Regions from separate parts of the Azospirillum sp. Marseille-Q6669 genome, predicted to be linked through region 1. Evidence: predicted binding sites of a transcription regulator. Region 1 holds the regulator's gene; each other region holds the start of a gene.
The links. Region 1 encodes PhoB, which activates phosphate uptake and scavenging genes when phosphate is short. Its sites were predicted from a motif close to TNTCATAAAACTGTCA; they were not measured.

Region 1 (6,716 bases):
TCGGCCTTCGGGCTGGGCCTCGTCCTGTTCGTCGTGACCCTCACCCTCAACATGGTCGCCCTCCGGGTGGTCCAGAAGTATCGAGAGAAATATGACTGACCTCGTGGAACAGGATACGCGGGCCATGTCGGTCGCCGTCACCAAGTCGCGCTACCAGAGCGAGGAGTTCTCCGCCCGCCTGCGCCGCCGCTACGCCGCGGAGCGCCGGTTCCGGATCGCCGGGATGCTCGCCGTCGGGATCGCGTCTCTGATGCTGGTGGTTCTGCTCGGCTCCATCGTCAGCAAGGGCTACACCGCCTTCTGGCAGGCGCAGATCCGGCTTGAGGTGACCCTGGACAAGCAGCAGGTCGAGGAGCGGAACTACACCGCCATCGTCCGGCAGGCGCTCTACGCCCAGGTCCCCGCGGCCACCGACCGCGCCACCCGCCGCTCGCTGAACGACCTGCTGTCCTCCGGCGCGCCGTACGAGCTGGAGGCGATGGTCAACGCCAACCCCTCCATCGTCGGCACCACGCAGACGGTCTGGGTCCGCGCCGACGACGAGATCGACCAGTTCATGAAGGGCTTCATCCGGCGCGACGTGCCGGAGAGCGAGCGCCGGCTGAACGACGTCAAGATCGGGGCCATCGACGCGCTGGTCGCCAACGGGTCGATCCGCAGCACCTTCAACACCACCCTGTTCACCGCCGGCGACAGCCGCGAACCGGAACAGGCGGGCATCCTGGGGGCCGTCGTCGGCTCCGCCCTGACGCTGGTGGTGACCATGCTGCTGTCGGTGCCGATCGGCATCGCCGCCGCGGTCTATCTGGAGGAGTTCGCGCCGAAGAACCGCTGGACCGACCTGATCGAGGTGAACATCAACAACCTCGCCGCGGTGCCCTCGATCATCTTCGGCCTGCTCGGTCTGGCGGTGTTCCTCGGCTTCTTCGGGCTGCCGCGCTCCGCCCCGCTGGTCGGCGGCCTGGTGATGGCGCTGATGACCCTGCCGGTCATCATCATCGCCTCGCGCGTCGCGCTGAAGGCGGTGCCGCCGTCGATCCGCGAGGCGGCGCTGGGCGTCGGCGCCTCGCCGCTGCAGACGGTGACGCACCATGTCCTGCCGCTGGCCCTGCCGGGCATCCTGACCGGCACCATCATCGGCATGGCCCGCGCGCTGGGCGAGACGGCGCCGCTGCTGATGATCGGCATGGTGGCCTTCATCGTGGACATCCCCGGCGGCCTGACCGACAGCGCCACGGCCATCCCGGTGCAGATCTACATGTGGGCGGACAGCCCCGAGCGGGCCTTCACGGAGCGCACCTCCGCGGCGATCCTGATCCTGCTCGCCTTCCTCATCCTGATGAACGGCTTGGCCGTCTTCCTGCGCAAGAAATTCGAGAGGCGTTGGTAACCCCATGAGCGTCCAGACCCACATCCCGGCCACGGCCATGGCTTCGCGTCCCGCCGCCGGCATCCACGGCACCAAGATGGTCGCCCGCGACGTCAAGGTGTTCTACGGGGCCAAACAGGCGCTCAAGGGCATCAACCTGGAGATCCAGGAAAACCGCGTGATGGCGCTGATCGGCCCGTCCGGCTGCGGCAAGTCGACGTTCCTGCGCTGCCTGAACCGCATGAACGACACCATCGAGAACTGCCGCGTCGAGGGGCTGATCGCGCTCGACGGCGAGGACGTCTACGGCAAGTCGATCGACGCCGTGCAGCTCCGCGCCCGCGTCGGCATGGTCTTCCAGAAGCCGAACCCGTTCCCGAAGTCGATCTACGACAACATCGCCTACGGCCCGCGCATCCACGGCATCGCCAGCCACCGCGACGAGATGGACGAGATCGTCCAGACCTCGCTGAAGCGCGCCGGGCTGTGGAACGAGGTGAAGGACCGCCTGCGCGAGCCGGGCACCGGCCTGTCCGGCGGCCAGCAGCAGCGCCTGTGCATCGCCCGCGCCATCGCCGTCAGCCCCGAGGTGATCCTGATGGACGAGCCCTGCTCGGCGCTCGACCCCATCGCGACGGCCCACATCGAGGAGTTGATCGACGAGCTGCGCGAGAACTACACGATCGTCATCGTCACCCACAACATGCAGCAGGCGGCCCGCGTCTCCCAGAAGACCGCCTTCTTCCATCTGGGCGACATGGTGGAGTGCGACGACACCGAGGAAATCTTCACCAACCCGCGGGACGAGCGCACCCAGGGCTACATCACCGGCCGCTACGGCTGATCCCCGGCCTCTGATCCCCAACAGCGCCGCCACTCCTCCCTCAGCGAAGGACGTGAAGCATGAGCAACGAACACATCGTGCGTTCCTTCGCGCACGAACTTGAGCGCCTGTCCAACCTGATCACCCAGATGGGCGGCGTCGCCGAAGCGCAGGTGGACGCCGCCGTGAAGGCGGTGGCCCGCCGCGACGTCGCGCTGGCCGCCCAGGTCATGCAGGCCGACCAGCGCATCGACGCCTACGAGCGCGATATCGACGCCGAGGCCGTGCGGCTGCTCGCCCTGCGCCAGCCGCTGGCCCAGGACCTGCGCGAGATCGTGTCGGCGCTGAAGATCGCGTCGGATCTGGAGCGGATCGGCGACTACGCCTCCAACATCGCCAAGCGCTCGCTGGCGCTGGCCCAGGTGCCGGTGGTGCGCCCGGCGGCGGCCATCCCGCGCATGGGGCGGCTGGTCGAGTCGATCATGAAGGACGTGCTGGACGCCTACATCGAGCGCGACGTCCAGCGCGCCATCGCCGCCTGGGAGCGCGACGAGGAGCTGGACGACCTCTACACCAGCCTGTTCCGCGAGGTCCTGACCTACATGATGGAGGACCCGCGCAACATCACGCCCTGCACGCACCTGCTGTTCATGGCGAAGAACCTGGAGCGGATCGGCGACCACGCCACCAACATCGCCGAGACCATCCATTATCTGGTGGTCGGGACGACGCTGCGCGCGGCGCGCCCGAAGAACGACGGCAGCAGCTTCGCCGTGGTCGAGCCGGGTGGTTCGGTCATGGATGCGGCCACGGAGGCGGTGGAACGGGGATTGCCGCGGGACGGCGGCCCGGATAACGATGGAGCGGGACATGCCGCGTGACGGCGAGACGCGCAGTGGGAGCGGGACAAGCATGAATTCGGCGCTGAAGCCGCTCGTTCTCATCGTCGAGGACGAAGCCGACATCGTGACGCTGCTGAAGTACAATCTGGAGAAGGAAGGCTTCCGCGTGAACGCCGCCACCGACGGCGAGGAAGCTCTTCTGCTGGCCGGGGAGCAGACGCCGAACATCGTCCTGCTCGACTGGATGCTGCCGCTGATGTCGGGGCTGGAGGTTTGCCGCCAGATGCGCCGCAACAGCAAGATGCGCGATATCCCGATCATCATGCTGACCGCCCGTGGCGAGGAGGCGGACCGCGTGCGCGGCCTGAACTCCGGCGCCGACGACTACATCACAAAGCCCTTCTCCCCGACCGAACTGGTCGCCCGCATGCGCGCCGTTCTGCGCCGCTCGGCCCCCGGCATGACGGACGAGACGCTGCAGTTCGCCGACGTGACCATGGATCTGGCCGCCCACCGAGTGCGCCGGAACGGTCGCGACGTGCATCTGGGGCCGACCGAGTTCCGCCTGCTGCGCCATTTCATGCAGCATCCCGGCCGCGTCTTCTCGCGCGAGCAGCTTCTCGACGTGGTGTGGGGCCACGACGTCTATGTCGAGCCGCGCACCGTCGACGTTCACATCCGCCGCCTGCGCAAGGCGATGAACGAGGAGACGGAGATGGACCTGATCCGCACCGTCCGCTCGGCGGGCTACGCGCTGGACAGCAAGTCCGTGTGAGCGGCAGGAGTTTTGGGGGGCAATAGGGTTTTCACGGATTTGGACACGGATTTCACGGATTTTTATACTCGTGCGCAGCTCGTGTCGGATCGATCAGCTTGCACGAAGCAAGTCCAAGAAAAATCCGTGTCATCCGTGCTTAAATCCCTGCAATCCGTGTGAATTTTGTTGTTCGCCGAGAATCCGAAGAGCTGCCCTCACCCCTCCAGCAGCCCCACCGCCTCCCGCAAAATCGCTACCTTCGGGCCGAAGCGCTTTGCCGGGTCGCTGTCCTCGATGAAGCCGATCATCATGCGCAGGGCGTGCGCCACCCGCGGTGCGAGATCGGGATGCGCCGTCACATGCTGCGCCAGATGGACCAGCGCGTCCCGGTAGGGGCGGCCCTCGAAGCCCTCCGCGGCGATCGCCTCGAAGCGGTTCGCCTGTTCGATCACCAGGCTGTGGTCGTCGGTCATCGCGCTCACACGAACAGGATCGCGCCGGTCTTCGGCGCGTCGTTCAGGAAGGTGACGACGCCGCCGGTCATCACCGGCACGTCGAGGCGCAACTGCACACCGGCAGGCAGGCCGAGCGCGCGCAGCCCCATTTCGCAGGCCATGACCGTGACCTTCAGCATCACGCAGGCCTCCAGCAACTCCTCGAAGCCGGCCAGTCCGTTGGCGGTGAAGGCGGCGTCGCGCTCCGCCGGGCGGCTGCCGTCGTCGGCGGGGTCCAGCCGGTGCCAGCCCGGCGCGCCGTCCGCACCCTCGGCCAGCAGCGTGTTCAGGGCGCGGCCGGTGAAGAACAGCGTGACCTTGCGGTTGGTCGCCGCCGCCGCGCTGGCCATCACCAGGGCGTAGTGAACCCGGTCGAAGCCGCCCGCGAACAGGACGATGGACAGGGACTCAGGACCTTCCATGACTAAAGGGTTCTCCCAATCGCCGCTCAGTGGGCGGACAGGTCGTGGATGGTCGGGTGGGGGCCGCACAAGGGGCAGTCCGGGTCGCGGCGCACGGTGATGCGCTGGAAGGAGGCGTGCAGCGTGTCCAGCATCATCAGGCTGCCCGACAGGCCCTCGCCGATGCCCATGATCTCCTTCAGCACCTCGGTCGTCTGGAGCGAACCGACGAAGCCGGCCAGCGCTCCCAGCACGCCGCCCTCGGAGCAGGACGGCACCAGACCGCGCGGCGGCGGCTCCGGGAACAGGCAGCGGTAGCAGGGGTGCGGATCGCCGAGATGCGCCTTGAAGGTGGACACCTGCCCGTCGAAGCGCAGGATCGCCGCCGACACCAGCGTCTTCTTCGCGAAGTAGCAGGCGTCGTTCAGCAGGAAGCGCGTGGCGAAATTGTCGGACCCATCGGCCACGATGTCGTAGCGGCCGATCAGGTCCAGCGCGTTGTCCTTCGTCAGGCGCGTCTTGTGCACCTCCACCGCCACGTCGGGATTGAGCGCGCGGATGCGGGCGGCGGCGCTCTCCACCTTCGGAACGCCGAGCGACGACTCGTCGTGGATCACCTGCCGTTGCAGGTTGGACAGGTCCACCGTGTCGTCGTCGATGACGCCGATGGTCCCCACCCCCGCCGCGGCGAGGTAGAGCAGCAACGGTGCGCCCAGCCCGCCGGCCCCGACGACCAGGACGCGGGCGCGCAACAGCGCCTCCTGCCCGATGCCGCCGACCTCCGGCAGGATGATGTGGCGGGAATAGCGGTGAAGCTGGGTGTCGGTGAAATCCATGATCCGCAGAATAGCGCGGAACGCCCCATGCCGCGCAAGCCCCCTCGCTCGGGCTCCTGCGGCGGGCGGCGTCAGGCGAGCAGGCTCATCTTGTAGGGGGTGGTCTTCGACGTGCTGGACGACTTGTTCGCGTCCTCCGCCGCCCACTGCTTCAGCCGTGCCTCGCGCTCCCGCATGATCTTGTCGAACGGGCGTTCCTCGGTCGATTCGGGCGACTTGGCGACCTTCTGGACGAAGTTCAGCTGATAGGGGATTTCGCCGATCACGTTCTTCGGCGGGACGATCACCAACTCGTACTGGCCGGGGTCGATCTTGAAGCTGGGCTTCTTCAGCATGTCCTCACCCGACTTGGCCGGGTCCATCGTGTCGCCGGAGGCCACGACCTTGCCCTCCTTGCTCATGAGGGCCCAGCGCGTCAAGGGAAGGGACATGTTGCCGACGAACTCGCCGCCCTGCGCGACGGTCAGCGTGTGCTTCTGGACACCTGGATCCTTGCCGACGACGGCGCGGGCGATGCCCTTCATCTGGGCGCCGGTCCCCACCATCATGATGTTCTGGCGTTCGGTGATGTCCAGCGTGTATTCGCGTTCATTCACGCCGCGGACGGCCTGGGAGATGACCGCCGTGTAGGTGCCGGGGCCGAGCTTCGCGCTGGCCTCCGCCGCCTCGTTCTTCGCCTTGGCCTCGGCGACGACCTTGTTGTTCTGGTCGACGATCTTGATGTTGGTGTTGATGTCGGCGATTCGGAAATTGAATTCGCCGGCCTTCGACACCGTGAACTGGCGGTAGTCGGTGGATGCGAGGTTGGAGTCCAATTCGTTGGTGATGCCGCGGAACTGGAACCAGTTCATCGTCGAGGCATTCGGAATCGCGACGCCCATGGTGGCCTCCCCCGCTGGTCCTGTGCCGTCAGCTCCGCATCGTCGGGCGCCCGTGGCGCAAGCCGGGCCGTCGCCTGAAAAGGCGGAGCCGCGCCGGCCGAAACTCCCGGCGCAGACAGGTTAGATTACTAAAATCCAATCTTTTTGTCAAAGCGCCGCCTGATACCAGGGGCAGGCACAAAGACCGGACGGACCCCACTCTACAGCAGGATGCGCGGCGGCGCAATATTCGCCGCCCGGTTGCGCAGGAACATGTGCCGGATATCCCTCTCCCACAGCCGCAGGCGGATGTGGGAGAGGGGCGCCGGGTTAC
Region 2 (6,716 bases), on a different contig from region 1:
CAGGAAGTCACGCACCCGGCGGGCGACATGCTCCGCCCGGCCGCCGACCAGGATCGCGCCGTCCTCGCGCCGGGTCGCCCCGCGCAGGTCCGGGCTGTGCCGGATGATGTGGTCGATCCCCAGATAGGGCACCACCGCCCCGTCGGCGAAGGGAAGCTGCGGCGGCAGGGCGGCCAGCCGCGCCCGGACCCAGCCGTCGTGCCGCCCGACGAAGCGCAGCGCCTCGGCTTCCGGGACGCCCACCGGGATCACCACTTGGATCAGCCCGCGTCCGGCGTCCACCCGCAGGGTCATCCGGCGGGCGCGGGCGCTTTCCCGCAGCTCCAGCGGCACGGGCAGGCCGGCGACCGCCAGGGCGCGCGGGGCCTTGGGGCGTGGAGCCTGGGTTTTGGCCTGGGTTTTGGAGGGGTGGGATTTGCGGCGGAAAAGCATACCTGACTTATAGCCCGCGCGGCCGGCTTGGGCCAATGGGGGCGTTGTCCTTCACATTCAAACGGAATTTGTCCCAAGTGAGTTTTGCATGTGATATTTGACTCCGATGCCCAAGTGGCCAGATAAGTGTGCTGTAATCTCAGTTTTTGCGGTGAAGTTGTGGTCGAGTATACCAGAAAGAACTCAACCGAAGGTCATATGACTGATCGTGCGATCTGGCTTGAGGCTCTGGTCTCCGCCAACGGCGCCGCTCACGCTCTGCTTGGGCTGGACGCGCGGCTTCTCGTGGTCAACCAGGCTTTTGCCGCGGCCTTCAGCCGGCTGCCGGAGGAGGTGGACGGCAAGGATCTGACCGAGTTGGGCGTTCCGGCGGCCATCGTCTCCCAGGTGGAGGCGCAGGTTCGCCGTGTCGTTCTCACCGGGACTCCGGTGTCGGCCTTCGGCCTGCTGCCCCGGGGCGAAATGGTGCTGAGTCCGGTGCGCGACGCGGACGGGGTCGTGACCGCGGTCGCCGCCATCGCCGACACCAACGCCGCCGCTCTGGCTGCCGCCCGCGCCGAGGCCGAGCGCGCGAAGGCCGAGACCGAGCGGGTCCGCCAGGAAGCCGAGACGGGACGCACCGCCATCGGGCGCTTCCTGTCGGCGGCCAGCCACGACCTGCGCCAGCCCTTCCAGGCCATGCACCTGTTCCACCATCTGCTGATGGGGCGCCTGACCGATCCCGGCGCGCGCGATCTGGGCGAGAAGCTGGAAATGTCGATCGAGGCGGCGGAAGCGCTTCTGCGCGCCCTGCTGGACGTGTCGAAGCTGGAGGCCGGGCTGGTCCGGATGCAGGTGCAGACCTTCCCCATCGACGAGACGCTGGGTCGCCTGCTCAACGAGTTCGCGCCGGAGGCCGACGCCAAGGCCCTGCGCTTCAACGTCCGCCCCGCGGACGCGGAGGTGAGCACCGACCCGGTGCTGCTGGAGCAGCTTCTGCGCCCGATCCTGTCGAACGCCCTGCGCTTCACCGAGTCGGGCGGCGTGCTGCTGGCGGCGCGGCGGCGCGGCGGGGCGCTGCGCATCGAGGTGTGGGACACCGGCCTCGGCATCGCTCCCGCCGACCAGTCGGCGATCTTCGACGACTTCCGCCAACTCGGCAACCCGAACCGCGACCGCCGGCACGGGCTGGGGCTCGGCCTCGCCATCGTCCGGCGCCTCGCGACGCTGCTGGGTTTGACGGTTTCGCTGCGCTCGGTGCCCGGCAAGGGGTCCGTCTTCGCGGTGGACGTCCCGCTGGCGGCGGCGAGCGCCGCGGAACTGCCGGTCGAGAGCAGCAGCGCGGCGTGACGGGGCGGGGAGCCGCCTTTCCTCCTTCCCACCGAACGAACAGAGAGCGCCGTCCTCGCTTGCGCTTGCCGACCCGTCCATCGGCGCCGCGCCGGGCGTCGATGGAGCGCGCATACTTCCTCTGAAGGCCGGGGCCGTTCACGGCCCGCCGGCCCCGGCGTCATGGTCTGGGTGCGCCACGGGCGTGGCCTGGGATCGGAGGGAAGCATGCATCGCAAAGCAGGGTGCCGGCTGGCCGGTTGTCTGGCGGGGATGACGATGGCCGTCTTCGTCGTCCTGCCCGCCGCCGCGCAGACGACGAGCCTGGACTGGGACCAGCGCGGCTGTGTCTTCGGTCCCCGGCCCGGCCTGGACCGGCTGGTGCCCGGCTACAACCCCGGTGCGCAGCCCTACTACTGCCCGCCGCCCGCCGCGCTGTATCCCGCGCCGCCGGTCGCGGCCCCGACGGCGTCGCTCTATCTGTCGGCGCCGAGCCGGTCCTACTGCCTGCTGCGCTCCTCCGGCCTGATGGGGGACAGCCTGTCGCAGATGGCCGGGTCCCTGTGCCGGGACGACTCCGCGCTGTGGGCACTCGCCCAAACATGGCACCCCGAGAGATGACGTAAAGGTGATAGTCCGTACTGATACGTACGGCTGATTGACAGCCTCCCCCTCTGTCCTTAAGGCTTGCAAAAAAGAAACACACATGCGGGGAGGAAAATCATCAATGTCGGCGCAACATCCGCCACCGCCTTAAGTCCCGTTCCATGCCTTACGCAGGATCAACGTTGCAACCGCCAGGAGCGGATGCGGCGCGCCCCTGCGCGCGTGTTCCGGACACGTCACCAAATCTTCACAAGACCGTCGCGGGACCGCAACCCGCGCCCTGCATGTCAGCACATCACGCAATCGATTGGTTCCAGGGAGAGACCACCATGCTGACCCGCCGCAAGCTCGCCGTCTCGACGGCCGCCTTCGCGCTCGCCGCCGGTTTCACCGGCGCCGCTTACGCCCAGCAGAAAACCGTCGTCGAATTCTGGCATGGCCTGCCCCAGCCGCTCGGGGGCCAGCTCGAGCAGGTGGTGAAGGGCTTCAACGACAGCCAGGACAAGGTCCAGGTCAACCCGACCTTCAAGGGCAGCTATCCGGAGACGATGCAGGCGGCCATCGCCGCCTTCCGCGCCGGCAACGCCCCGCACGTCGTGCAGATGTTCGAGGTCGGCACCGCCACCATGCTGTCCGCCGGCCCGGCCATCAAGCCGGTGCACCAGCTGATGAGCGAGACGGGGTCGGGGCTCGACGCCGCGGCCTACATCCCGGCGGTCCGGGGCTATTACAGCTCCAAGGACGGCAAGATGATGGCCCTACCGTTCAACAGCTCCACCACCATCACCTTCTACAACAAGGACGCCTTCCAGAAGGCCGGGCTCGACCCCAACAAGCCGCCGGCGACCTGGCCGGAGGTGGCCGACGCGGCGCGCAAGCTGAAGGCGGCGGGCGTGACCTGCCCGATGACCTTCTCCTGGCCGACCTGGACGCAGTTCGAGCAGGTCGGCGCACTCCACGACAAGCCCTTCGCGTCGGAGGCCAACGGCTTCGGTGGGCTGAACGCCACGCTGAAGATCAACGACCCGTTCTTCGTGAAGCATCTCCAGACGCTGATCGACCTGCAGAAGGAAGGCGCGCTGCGTTACGGCGGCCGCGACAACGCCGCGGACTCGCTGTTCCCGTCGGGCGAATGCGCGATGATCCAGGCCTCGTCCGGCCTGCGCGGGCGCATCGTCAAGGAGGCCAAATTCAATTGGGGCGCCGCTCCGCTGCCCTACTGGCCGGACGCCATTTCCTCGCCGAAGAACTCGATCATCGGCGGCGCCGCCTTCTGGGTGATGACCTCGCCCAAGCGCACCGCTGACGAGTACAAGGCCGTCGCCGCCTTCTTCAGCTACCTCGCCCGCCCGGAGGTGGACGCCAAGTGGCACATGGACACCGGCTACGTCCCGGTGACGCTGCAGGGCTTCGAGATGGCGAAGAAGGAGGGCTTCTACGACAAGAACCCCGGCGCCGAGGTGCCGGCGGAGCAGTTGACCCGCACCGCCACCACGGAGAACACCATGGGGCTGCGGCTGGGCAACCTGCCGGAAATCCGCAACATCATCCAGGAGGAGATGGAGCGGGCGTTCCAGGGCCAGCAGACCGCCCAGCAGGCGCTGGACAACGCGGTGAAGCGCGGCGACACGGTCCTGCGCAACTTCGAGCGCGCCAACAAGAACTGAGCAACACGGGCCAAAACCCGACGTCATATCCCCTCTCCCCCCTGGGGAGAGGGTTAAGGGTGAGGGGGTTGCGCTTTTGCCGGACGTGCCGGAAACGCGCAACCCCCTCACCGGCTCTCAGCGGATGCCCATAGGCATCCGCCTGACGCCGTCAGCGCTGGCCATAGGCCAGCGCGAGAGGCCCTTCGGGCTGCCCTCTCGCCAGAGGGGAGAGGGTTGAAAGGGATTCCATGCAACGTCGCGTGATTTTCGACAACAGGGCGTTGCCCTACCTGCTGCTGGCGCCGCAGGTGGCGGTGACGTTGATCTTCTTCATCTGGCCGGCGGCGCAGGCGCTGTGGCAGTCGGTGCATCTCCAGGACGCCTTCGGGCTGCGCAGCCAGTTCGTCGGGCTGGAGAATTTCCAGGCGGTGCTGAGCGACCCGAACTATCTGGAGACGGTCAAGACCACCATCGTCTTCAGCGCGTCGGTGACCCTCCTGTCGCTGGTCTCCGCGCTGGGGCTGGCGGTGCTGGCCGATGCGAAGATCCGGGCGGCGTCCGCCTACAAGACGCTGCTGATCTGGCCCTACGCGCTGGCGCCCGCGGTGGCGGCGGTGCTGTGGATGTTCATCTTCAACCCGGACATCGGCATCCTGGGCCGCGCGCTGAACAACCTCGGCTACGCCTGGGACTACCGGCTGAACGACGGGCAGGCGCTGACCATGGTCATCCTGGCGGCGAGCTGGAAACAGGTCTCCTACAACTTCATCTTCTTCCTGGCCGGGCTGCAGGCCATCCCGCGCTCCGTGCTGGAGGCGGCGAGCATCGACGGGGCGGGGGCGGTGCGCCGCTTCTGGACGATCACCTTCCCGCTGCTGTCGCCGACCACCTTCTTCCTGCTGGTGGTGAACATCGTCTATGCCTTCTTCGAGACCTTCGGCACGATCCACGCCCTGACCCATGGCGGGCCGGGCAAGGCCACGGAGACGCTGATCTTCCGCGTCTACCAGGACGGCGTGGTCAACCACGACCTGGGCGGCTCCTCGGCGCAGTCGGTGATCCTGATGGTCATCGTCATCGCGCTGACCGCCATCCAGTTCCGCTTCGTCGAGCGCAAGGTGCATTACTCATGAACCGCGACCGCGACACCCCGCGCTCCGGCGGGCGCCTGATGGACATGGTCCCGCACCTGATCCTGATGCTGGGCGTCCTGATCTTCGCCTTTCCGATCTACGTGACGGTCATCGGTTCGACCTGGGACGCCGCCACCATCGGGCGCGGCAACCTGCCGCTGACGCCCGGCGGGGAGATGCTGAACAACTACGCCTCGGCCTGGAGCGAATCGCAGGGCAACCGCGTCATGCACACGCCCGTGCGCATCATGATGTGGAACAGCCTCGTCATGGCGCTGGTCATCGCGCTGGGCAAGATCGCCATCTCGATCATCTCGGCCTACGCGGTGGCCTTTTTCCGCTTCCCGCTGCGCATGGTCTTCTTCTGGATGATCTTCATCACGCTGATGCTGCCGGTGGAGGTGCGGATCATCCCGACCTACGAGGTGGTGGCCAACCTCGGGCTGATCGACAGCTACGCCGGGCTGACCATCCCGCTGATCGCCTCGGCCACGGCGACGCTGCTGTTCCGGCAATTCTTCCTGACCATCCCGGACGAGCTGGTGGAGGCCGCGAAGATCGACGGGGCGGGGGCGCTGCGCTTCTTCGTGGACGTGGTGCTGCCCCTGTCGCGCACCAACATCGCGGCGCTGTTCGTCATCCTCTTCATCTATGGCTGGAACCAGTATCTCTGGCCGCTGCTGATCACCAACAGCGCGGAGATGGAGACGGTGGTCATCGGCATCACCAAGATGATCGGCAACGGCGAGGCCGCGACCGACTGGAACCTCATCATGGCGACGACGGTGCTGGCCATGCTGCCGCCGGTGGCGGTGGTCGTGCTGATGCAGCGTTGGTTCGTCAAAGGCCTTGTGGACAGTGAGAAATAAGAAATGGCAACGGTCGATCTGAATCGGGTCCGCAAGTCCTACGGCGCCGTCGAGGCCATCAAGGGCATCGACATCAGCGTCGCGGATGGGGAGTTCCTCGTGCTGCTCGGCCCCTCGGGCTGCGGCAAGTCCACGCTGCTGCGCATGGTCGCCGGGCTGGAGAGCATCACCGGCGGCGAGATCGCCATCGGCGGGCGGGTGGTCAACAAGCTGGAGCCCAAGGACCGCGACATTGCCATGGTGTTCCAGAACTACGCGCTCTACCCGCACATGAGCGTGTTCGACAACATGGCCTACGGCTTGAAGATCCGTGGCCTGCCCAAGGCGGATATCCAGGCCCGCGTCGCCAAGGCCGCGGAGATCCTGGAGCTGAACCGCTTCCTCGACCGCCGGCCCAGCCAGCTTTCCGGCGGGCAGCGGCAGCGCGTCGCCATGGGCCGCGCCATCGTGCGCGAGCCCGCCGCCTTCCTGTTCGACGAGCCGCTGTCGAACCTGGACGCCAAGCTGCGCACCCAGATGCGCGTCGAGATCAAGCGGCTCCAGGACCGGCTGGGCATCACCAGCCTCTACGTGACGCACGATCAGGTCGAGGCGATGACGCTGGCCGACCGCATCCTGGTGATGAATCACGGGGTGGCCGAGCAGGTCGGCACACCGCTGGAGGTCTACCAGCGTCCGGCCAGCCTGTTCGTGGCCGGCTTCATCGGGTCGCCGCCGAT
Region 3 (6,716 bases), on a different contig from region 1:
CCACCCAACTCTGGATCGCCGCCCGCGGCCTTCAGGCCGCGGTCTTCCTGGCCGCGCCGCTGCTGACGGAGAAGCGGCTGCGCACGGGCGACGTGCTGTTGATCCAGGCCGCGGTCGTGGCCTGCACCCTGCTGTCGATCTTCACCTTCGACATCATGCCGGACAGCTTCGTTCCGGACGTCGGGCTGACCCCCTTCAAGGTGGGCGCCGAATACGCGTTCAGCGCCGCGGCGGTCGTCGCCTGCCTGCTGCTGTGCCGCAAGCGCCGGCAGTTCGAGCCCAGGGTGTTCGGTCTGACCTTCGCCGGCATCGCCCTGCTGGCCCCGCAGGAACTGATCTTCACGCTCTACACCGATCCCCACGGGGCGATGAACGCGCTGGGGCATTTCATCAAGATCCTGTCCTTCTACCTGCTGTACCGGGCGATCATCGTCACCGCCCTGCAGAATCCCTACGATCTCGCCTTCTACCGGATGCGCCGCAGCGAGGAGGCCCTGCGCGATCATCTGAGCGGACTCGAATCGCTGATCGCCACCCGCACCGCCGAGCTGCGCGAGAGCGAAGCGCGCTGGCGGGCGCTTCTGGAATGCTCCAACGACTGGTTCTGGGAAACCGACGAGCGCGGGCGCTTCACCGCCCTGTCGCCGCGCGCCCAGGAATCCACCGGGCGCGGCGGGTCGGAGCTTCTGGGCTTTACCCACGCCGATCTTCTGGACCGCAATCGTCCCGAGGAGGATTTTCCCGCCCTGACGGAGGCCCTGCACCGGCGGGAGCCCTTCCGCCGCCTGTCCTTCCCGCTGGCCTCGCCGGGGGGGAGCGCGCGCTGGGTGATGGTCAGCGGCACGCCGCGCTATGATGGCAACGGCGCCTTCCTCGGCTACCGCGGCACCACCAGCGACATCAGCGCGCGGCGCCAGTCAGCGGAAGCGGCGCGGCAGAAGCAGACCATGGCGGCGCTCGGCAGCCTCGTCGGCGGCCTCGCCCACGAGATCAACAACCTGCTGCAACCGGTCATCAGCCTGTCCGATCTGGCGCGCGGCCGCGCCGGAGAGGATCGCAAGCTCCACACCTATCTGAACGCCATCCACGACAGCGGGGTGAAAGCCCGCACGATCATGCGCGACGTCCTTCAGTTCGCCCGTGTCGAGGTGGCCGAATCGCCGCCGGGCAACCTGGAGGAGGCCGTGCATTCCGCCCTGGAACTCGCCGCCCCCTCGATGCCGGCGTCCATCGAGACCCGCACGCGGCTGGAACCCGGCCTGGACGCGGTGACGATCACGGCGACCGAGCTGACCCAGGTCCTCCTCAACCTGATCCAGAACGCCCGCGATGCCATGCCGCAGGGCGGCACCCTGATCATCGGCGCCCGTTCCCTGAGCCTGAGGGAACGGGACGCATCCCGCCGCCAGCTCGGCGAGGGCGACTATGTGCGACTGACCGTCGCCGACACCGGCACGGGTATGGACGAGGCGACGCGCCAGCGCGTGTTCGACCCCTTCTTCACGACCAAGCCGGTCGGCACCGGGACTGGGCTTGGGCTTTCGGTGGTATATGGTATCGTACGGAACGGGGGTGGCGACATTCTGGTGGAGAGCGCCCCCGGACGCGGGACGTCCTTCATCATCGACCTGCCCACCGCCCCGACCGGCGGACCGGGCCAAACGACACATGGGATGCTGGTTCATGGCGAAGGTGCTGGTCGTTGAGGATTCGGCCGCCGTGCGGCTGGCGGTCACCGAAGTGATCGAACAGGCCGGCCACGAGGTCGTCGAGGCGGAAAACGGACGCGTCGCCATCGGTCTGCTGGACGGCGGCGCGGTCTTCGACCTGATCGTCACCGATGTGCTGATGCCCGAGGCCGACGGGGTGGAGGTCATCAAGGCCGCGCGCACCCGCAACCCCGGCGGCAAGGTGCTCGCCATGTCCGGAGGGGCGCCGAACCTGCCCGCCGGTTACGCCCTGAAGATGGCCGAGATGTTCGCGGCGGACGCCGTGCTCTACAAGCCCTTCCTGAACGAGGAGCTGCGCAAGGCCGTGGCCCGCCTGCTGTCCACGGCGGGCGAGTCGGAAGCCGGCTGAAAGGGACCGGGTGACAGCCGGTCCATGTCTCCGCTGTTGCTCCGGACACACGGCGGCATTCCTTCCGCCCCCCGGCGGCCATCGGTCCCCTTGACCAAAGTTATCCACAAAAAAGTGCATAACATGGTGGATAAGGCTGTTGAACCCTCGGTTCCGCCTGCCCGCCGCGGGGGTGCCGGAAAAGGCCTCTGAAACGGCGCCGATTCGGGATGCGCCACCACGAACGGCCAGGAACGGCGCACCCCTTGCGCCCTTCGCTACCCCTAAGATGGGCTGGTCCGTCCCGCCCCGCCTCGCCACTATGGCACCATGCATTGCGAAGGTGGAAAGGACGGCGCATGGCCCATTTTCTCGTGACCGGCGGCTGCGGCTTCATCGGATCGCATCTGGCCGACCGATTGATCGGCGATGGGCACCGGGTCACCATCCTGGACGACATGAGCACCGGCCGGCTGGAGAACAAGCCGCTGCTGGCGAAGCTGATGGTCGGCGACGTCGCCGATCCGGATGCGGTCCACCAAGCGATCCAGGGGGTGGACGGCGTGTTCCATCTGGCCGCGGTCGCCTCCGTCCAGCGCTCACGCGAATTGTGGGCGGAAACCCACCGCACCAACCTGTCGGGCACCGTCACCGTCTTCGAAGCGGCGCGCAGCGCCCGCAACGGCAACCCGGTGCCGGTGGTCTACGCCTCCTCCGCCGCGGTCTATGGCGACAACACGGCCACCCCGCTGCGCGAGGACGCCACAACGCGCCCGCTGTCCGCCTACGGCGTGGACAAGCTGGGCTGCGAGCTGCACGCCAACGTCGCCTGGGACATCCACGGGGTGCCGACGACGGGCTTCCGCTTCTTCAACGTCTACGGCCCCCGGCAGGACCCGTCCTCGCCCTATTCCGGTGTGATCTCGATCTTCGCCCGGCGGGTGGCGCAGAGCGAGGACGTGACGATCTTCGGTGATGGCGAGCAGGTGCGCGACTTCGTGTTCGTCGGCGACGTCGTGCGCTTCCTCGTCAAGGCGATGGAGCGCCAATCCCAGGGGGCGGAGGTCTTCAACCTGTGCACCGGCCGCCCGACCTCGCTCCTGATGCTGCTTGAGGTGTTGCAGGAGCTGTGCGCCAGCCGGGTGCGCCGCCTGCACCAGCCGGCGCGGGCGGGCGATATCCGCGTGTCCATCGGCGACCCGGCCCGGCTGCGCGCCACCTTCGGCGAAGGCTGCCGGTTCGGCCTGCTGCAGGGGCTGAGCGCGACCCTGACCGGGGAGATGCCGCGGTAAACCTGCGGCCCTCTCCTTAGACGTCGCGGCTTTCCAACCGGGGCAGCCCGACGACCTTCAGGCGGCTTTCGCGGAGTTCGCCCACCTGATCGAGGATCGGCAGGGCGACCGCGGCGACGTGGGCGTTGATGCGCTTCAGGTCGCGCAGGATGTCCAGCACCAGGGCGCTGGTCTCGATGCTGGCGGCGTCGCCGCGGCGCACGCGGTCGAGGTGGCGGGCGGTGGCGGTGCGCTCCAGCGCCCGCACCGCATCCTTGCCGGCGATGAGCTGCCGGGCCAGCCGCCGATCCTCGCCGATCAGGATGCCGAGCGCCGTGCGCAGGTTCTCCACCGTGCGGCGGTGCAGTTCCTCCACCTCCCGGAAATCCTCCGGCGCGAAATGCAGGTGGTGGCGGATGCGCTTGGCGGCCAGATCCATCAGGCTTTTGTCGATGATGTCGCCGATGTGCTCCAGGTTGATCGCAAAAGCCATCAGGTCGTCGACCCGCCGAGTCTCCTCGGCGTCGAGGTGACGGCGCCCCAGCTTGGCGAGGTAGAGCTTCAGCGCGGTGTGCAGCCGGTCCACCCGGTCGTCAGCGCGGCTGACCTCGGCGATCGGGCGTTCGTCGTTCTGGCGCAGGGCGGTCAGGCTGCGGCGCAGCATGTCCTCCACCAGATCGCCCAACCGCAGAGTTTCGCGCACGGCGCCCGCGATGGCGACGGTGGGCGTTTCCAGCGCCGATTCGTCGAGATGCCGGGGCGTCGCCGCGTCCTCGCCCGCGTCCTCCGGCTCGGGCAGAAGCCTTTCGGTCAGCCGGGCGAGCGGCGTCACCAGCGGGAGGAAGAGCAGGGCCAGCGCCGCGTTGAACGCGACATGCGCGCTGACCACCGCCGTCAGCGGGGCCATGCCGGCCAGGAAGGACGCCGCTGGCGGCACCAGCGGCAGGGCGAGGAGCGCCCCGGTCACCCGGACCAGCAGGTTGCCCAGCGGCACCCGCCGCGCCACCGCGCCGTCCGCCGACGTCGCCAGCACCGCCGGCACGGCGCCGCCGAGATTGGCGCCCAGGACCAGCGCGACCGCCGTCTCGGTCCCGATCACCCCCGCGCTGGCCAGGGATCCCGCCAACATCACCGTGGCGAGGCTGGAATGCACCGCCGCGGTCAGCGCCGCCGCGACGATCAGGGCGAACAGCGGCTCGCCGCCCAGCGCCTCCAGCATCGCCTGGACCAGCGCCGATTCCCGGACCGGCAGGGTGGCCGCACCGAGCAGCTTCAGGGCGAGCAGCATCAGCCCGATGCCGACCAGAATGCGGGCCAGCGCCCGCCGCCCGCGATGCTCGCCGCCCAGCGCGTGCAGCGCCCCGCCGAACAGAAGCAGGCAGGGCGACAGCCAGTGCAGGTCGACGGCGAGCAGCCGGGCGACGAGACTCGTCCCGACATCAGCTCCCAGCATCACCGCCAGCGCCATGGAGGTGGTCATGAAACCCTGCCCGGCCATCGAGGCGGTCATCAGCGCGGTGGCCGTGCTGCTCTGCACCGCGATGGTGGCGGCGACTCCGGCCAGGAAGGCGGCCAGCCGATTGCGCGTGCCGTAGCCGACCCAGCGGCGGACCGCCGCCCCACCCCACCGGAAGACGCCCGTCCGCACCAGCCGCAGCGCCCACAGCAGCAGCGCCACGGCGCCGAGGATGTCGATCAGGACCAGGGTGGGCGAGATGGCGGCGGTCGTGATGGCGGGCCTCCCGGCGTGTGGGCCTCAACAGCAGGACGATGGAGAGTGGGGCGTCATGAAAACGTAACAATCGCAGGGCGCAACCTGATCCCCCGCGAAAGACGTATCCCTTTTGCCGGGATGCGACCCTTACCCCCGAGTCACCAACCGGATGCCCAGCGCCACCGGCAGAATGCCCAGCAGGTCCCAAGGCTGCACCGTTTCACCCAGCAGCGCCCAGCCGAACAGCATGCCGAGCGGCGGCATCAGGAAGTGATAAGCGCTGGCCTCCGTGGCGCTCGTCCGCTGCAGCAGGCGGAACCACAGCAGGTAGCCGCCGATCGACACCACCAGCGCCTGATAGACCAGCGACCCGGCGAAGCCGGCGGTCAGCCGGATCGACCCCGCGTCCTCCAGCAGCAGCCCGAGGGGCAGCAGCGCCAGCCCCGCCGTCAGCACCTGCACGCCGGTTCCGGCGAGCAGGCCCGTCCGCGGCGCCAGCCGCTTGAACAGCAGCGTTCCCGCCGACAGCGCCACCAGCGCGCCGACCGCCAGCACGATGCCCAGCGGCGCGTCCGTCCCGCTGCCCAGCCGCCCGCGAACCACCAGCGCCACCCCGGCCACTCCCAGCACCAGCCCCAGCGCCTTGCGCCGGTTCATTGACTCGCCCAGCAGCAGGGCGGCCAGCGCCGCGGTCAGCACCGGGTTGGCGCTGACGATCAGCGCCGTCAGGCCGGAGGACACGTAGATCATGCCGCTGTAGCTCAGCCCCAGATAGAGCGCGTGGTTGAGCAGGCCGAGCAGCGCCAGCAGGCCGAGCGTCCTTCCGGCCATCCCCCGATACTCACCCCGCCACGCCGCGACGGCGGCGAGCAGCGCCCCGGCGATCAGGAAACGGAAGGCCAGCAGCAGCAACGGCGGGCAGTCGGCCAAGCCGATCTTCCCCGCGGCGAAGGCCGAACTCCAGGCGAGGCAGAAGGGCACGACCAGGACGAGCGGCGCCGCCCGCGGGTCGGTCAGGGGTAAGGGGTGCGTGGCGGCGTGTGTCATGGCCGGTCCTCTCCCATGCGGAATGGTGCGCGTTAGGGAGAGGATGACGCGGAGCCTTTCCATTTGGAAATTGGATGATATCATTCATTGCATTCGAAACCTGAATGGTTGGTCCGATGCGCGAGATGGATCTGGGGCTGCTGCGCACCTTCGTCTCCGTGGTGGACGCCGGCGGCTTCACGCGAGCCGGCGAGCGGGTGCACAAGACGCAATCGACGGTCAGCCAGCAGATCCGCCGGCTGGAGGAGCAGGTCGGCCTGCCGCTCCTCGACCGCAACAGCCGCGCCGTCGCGCTGACCGACGACGGCGAGCGGCTGCTCGGCTACGCCCGCCGCCTGCTGGCGCTGAACGACGAGGCGAACGCCGTGCTGTCCGGGCGCCCGGCGGCGGAGGTGGTGCGGCTGGGCGTGCCGGAGGATTACGCGGTGGAGCGGTTGCCCCGCCTGCTCGCCGACTTCGCGCGGGCGAACCGGCGGCTGCGGCTGGACGTGCGCTGCGACCTGTCGGTGCGGCTGCGCGCGGACGTGGAGTGCGGCGACCTCGACATCGCCCTGGTCAAGCAAGAACCCGGCCGCCCCGGCGCATTGCGCGCGTGGCGGGAGCCGCTCTGCTGGGTTGGCCCGGCG

Region 2: the regulator PhoB is predicted to act here: its motif matches at 2,592-2,607, upstream of ugpB (sn-glycerol-3-phosphate ABC transporter substrate-binding protein UgpB).
Region 3: the regulator PhoB is predicted to act here: its motif matches at 5,113-5,128, upstream of ACWPXE_RS08775 (Na/Pi cotransporter family protein).

What each region holds. Positions count from the first base shown of each region.
Region 1 is NZ_CBCOOP010000005.1:181,621-188,336, reverse strand. It holds gene pstC (phosphate ABC transporter permease subunit PstC) at 1-99, shown strand, start outside; gene pstA (phosphate ABC transporter permease PstA) at 92-1,390, shown strand; gene pstB (phosphate ABC transporter ATP-binding protein PstB) at 1,428-2,213, shown strand; gene phoU (phosphate signaling complex protein PhoU) at 2,273-3,073, shown strand; gene phoB (phosphate regulon transcriptional regulator PhoB) at 3,105-3,809, shown strand; gene ACWPXE_RS26160 (hypothetical protein) at 4,007-4,264, opposite strand; gene ACWPXE_RS26155 (DsrE family protein) at 4,270-4,707, opposite strand; gene ACWPXE_RS26150 (HesA/MoeB/ThiF family protein) at 4,734-5,522, opposite strand; gene ACWPXE_RS26145 (hypothetical protein) at 5,594-6,403, opposite strand; gene cysK (cysteine synthase A) at 6,713-6,716, opposite strand, start outside.
Region 2 is NZ_CBCOOP010000003.1:401,050-407,765, forward strand. It holds gene ACWPXE_RS19245 (M48 family metallopeptidase) at 1-432, opposite strand, end outside; gene ACWPXE_RS19250 (ATP-binding protein) at 631-1,761, shown strand; gene ACWPXE_RS19255 (hypothetical protein) at 1,969-2,361, shown strand; gene ugpB (sn-glycerol-3-phosphate ABC transporter substrate-binding protein UgpB) at 2,676-4,013, shown strand; gene ugpA (sn-glycerol-3-phosphate ABC transporter permease UgpA) at 4,244-5,128, shown strand; gene ugpE (sn-glycerol-3-phosphate ABC transporter permease UgpE) at 5,125-5,997, shown strand; gene ACWPXE_RS19275 (sn-glycerol-3-phosphate import ATP-binding protein UgpC) at 6,001-6,716, shown strand, end outside.
Region 3 is NZ_CBCOOP010000001.1:1,990,992-1,997,707, reverse strand. It holds gene ACWPXE_RS08790 (MASE3 domain-containing protein) at 1-1,706, shown strand, start outside; gene ACWPXE_RS08785 (response regulator) at 1,684-2,079, shown strand; gene ACWPXE_RS08780 (NAD-dependent epimerase/dehydratase family protein) at 2,418-3,350, shown strand; gene ACWPXE_RS08775 (Na/Pi cotransporter family protein) at 3,367-5,025, opposite strand; gene ACWPXE_RS08770 (DMT family transporter) at 5,191-6,090, opposite strand; gene ACWPXE_RS08765 (LysR substrate-binding domain-containing protein) at 6,207-6,716, shown strand, end outside.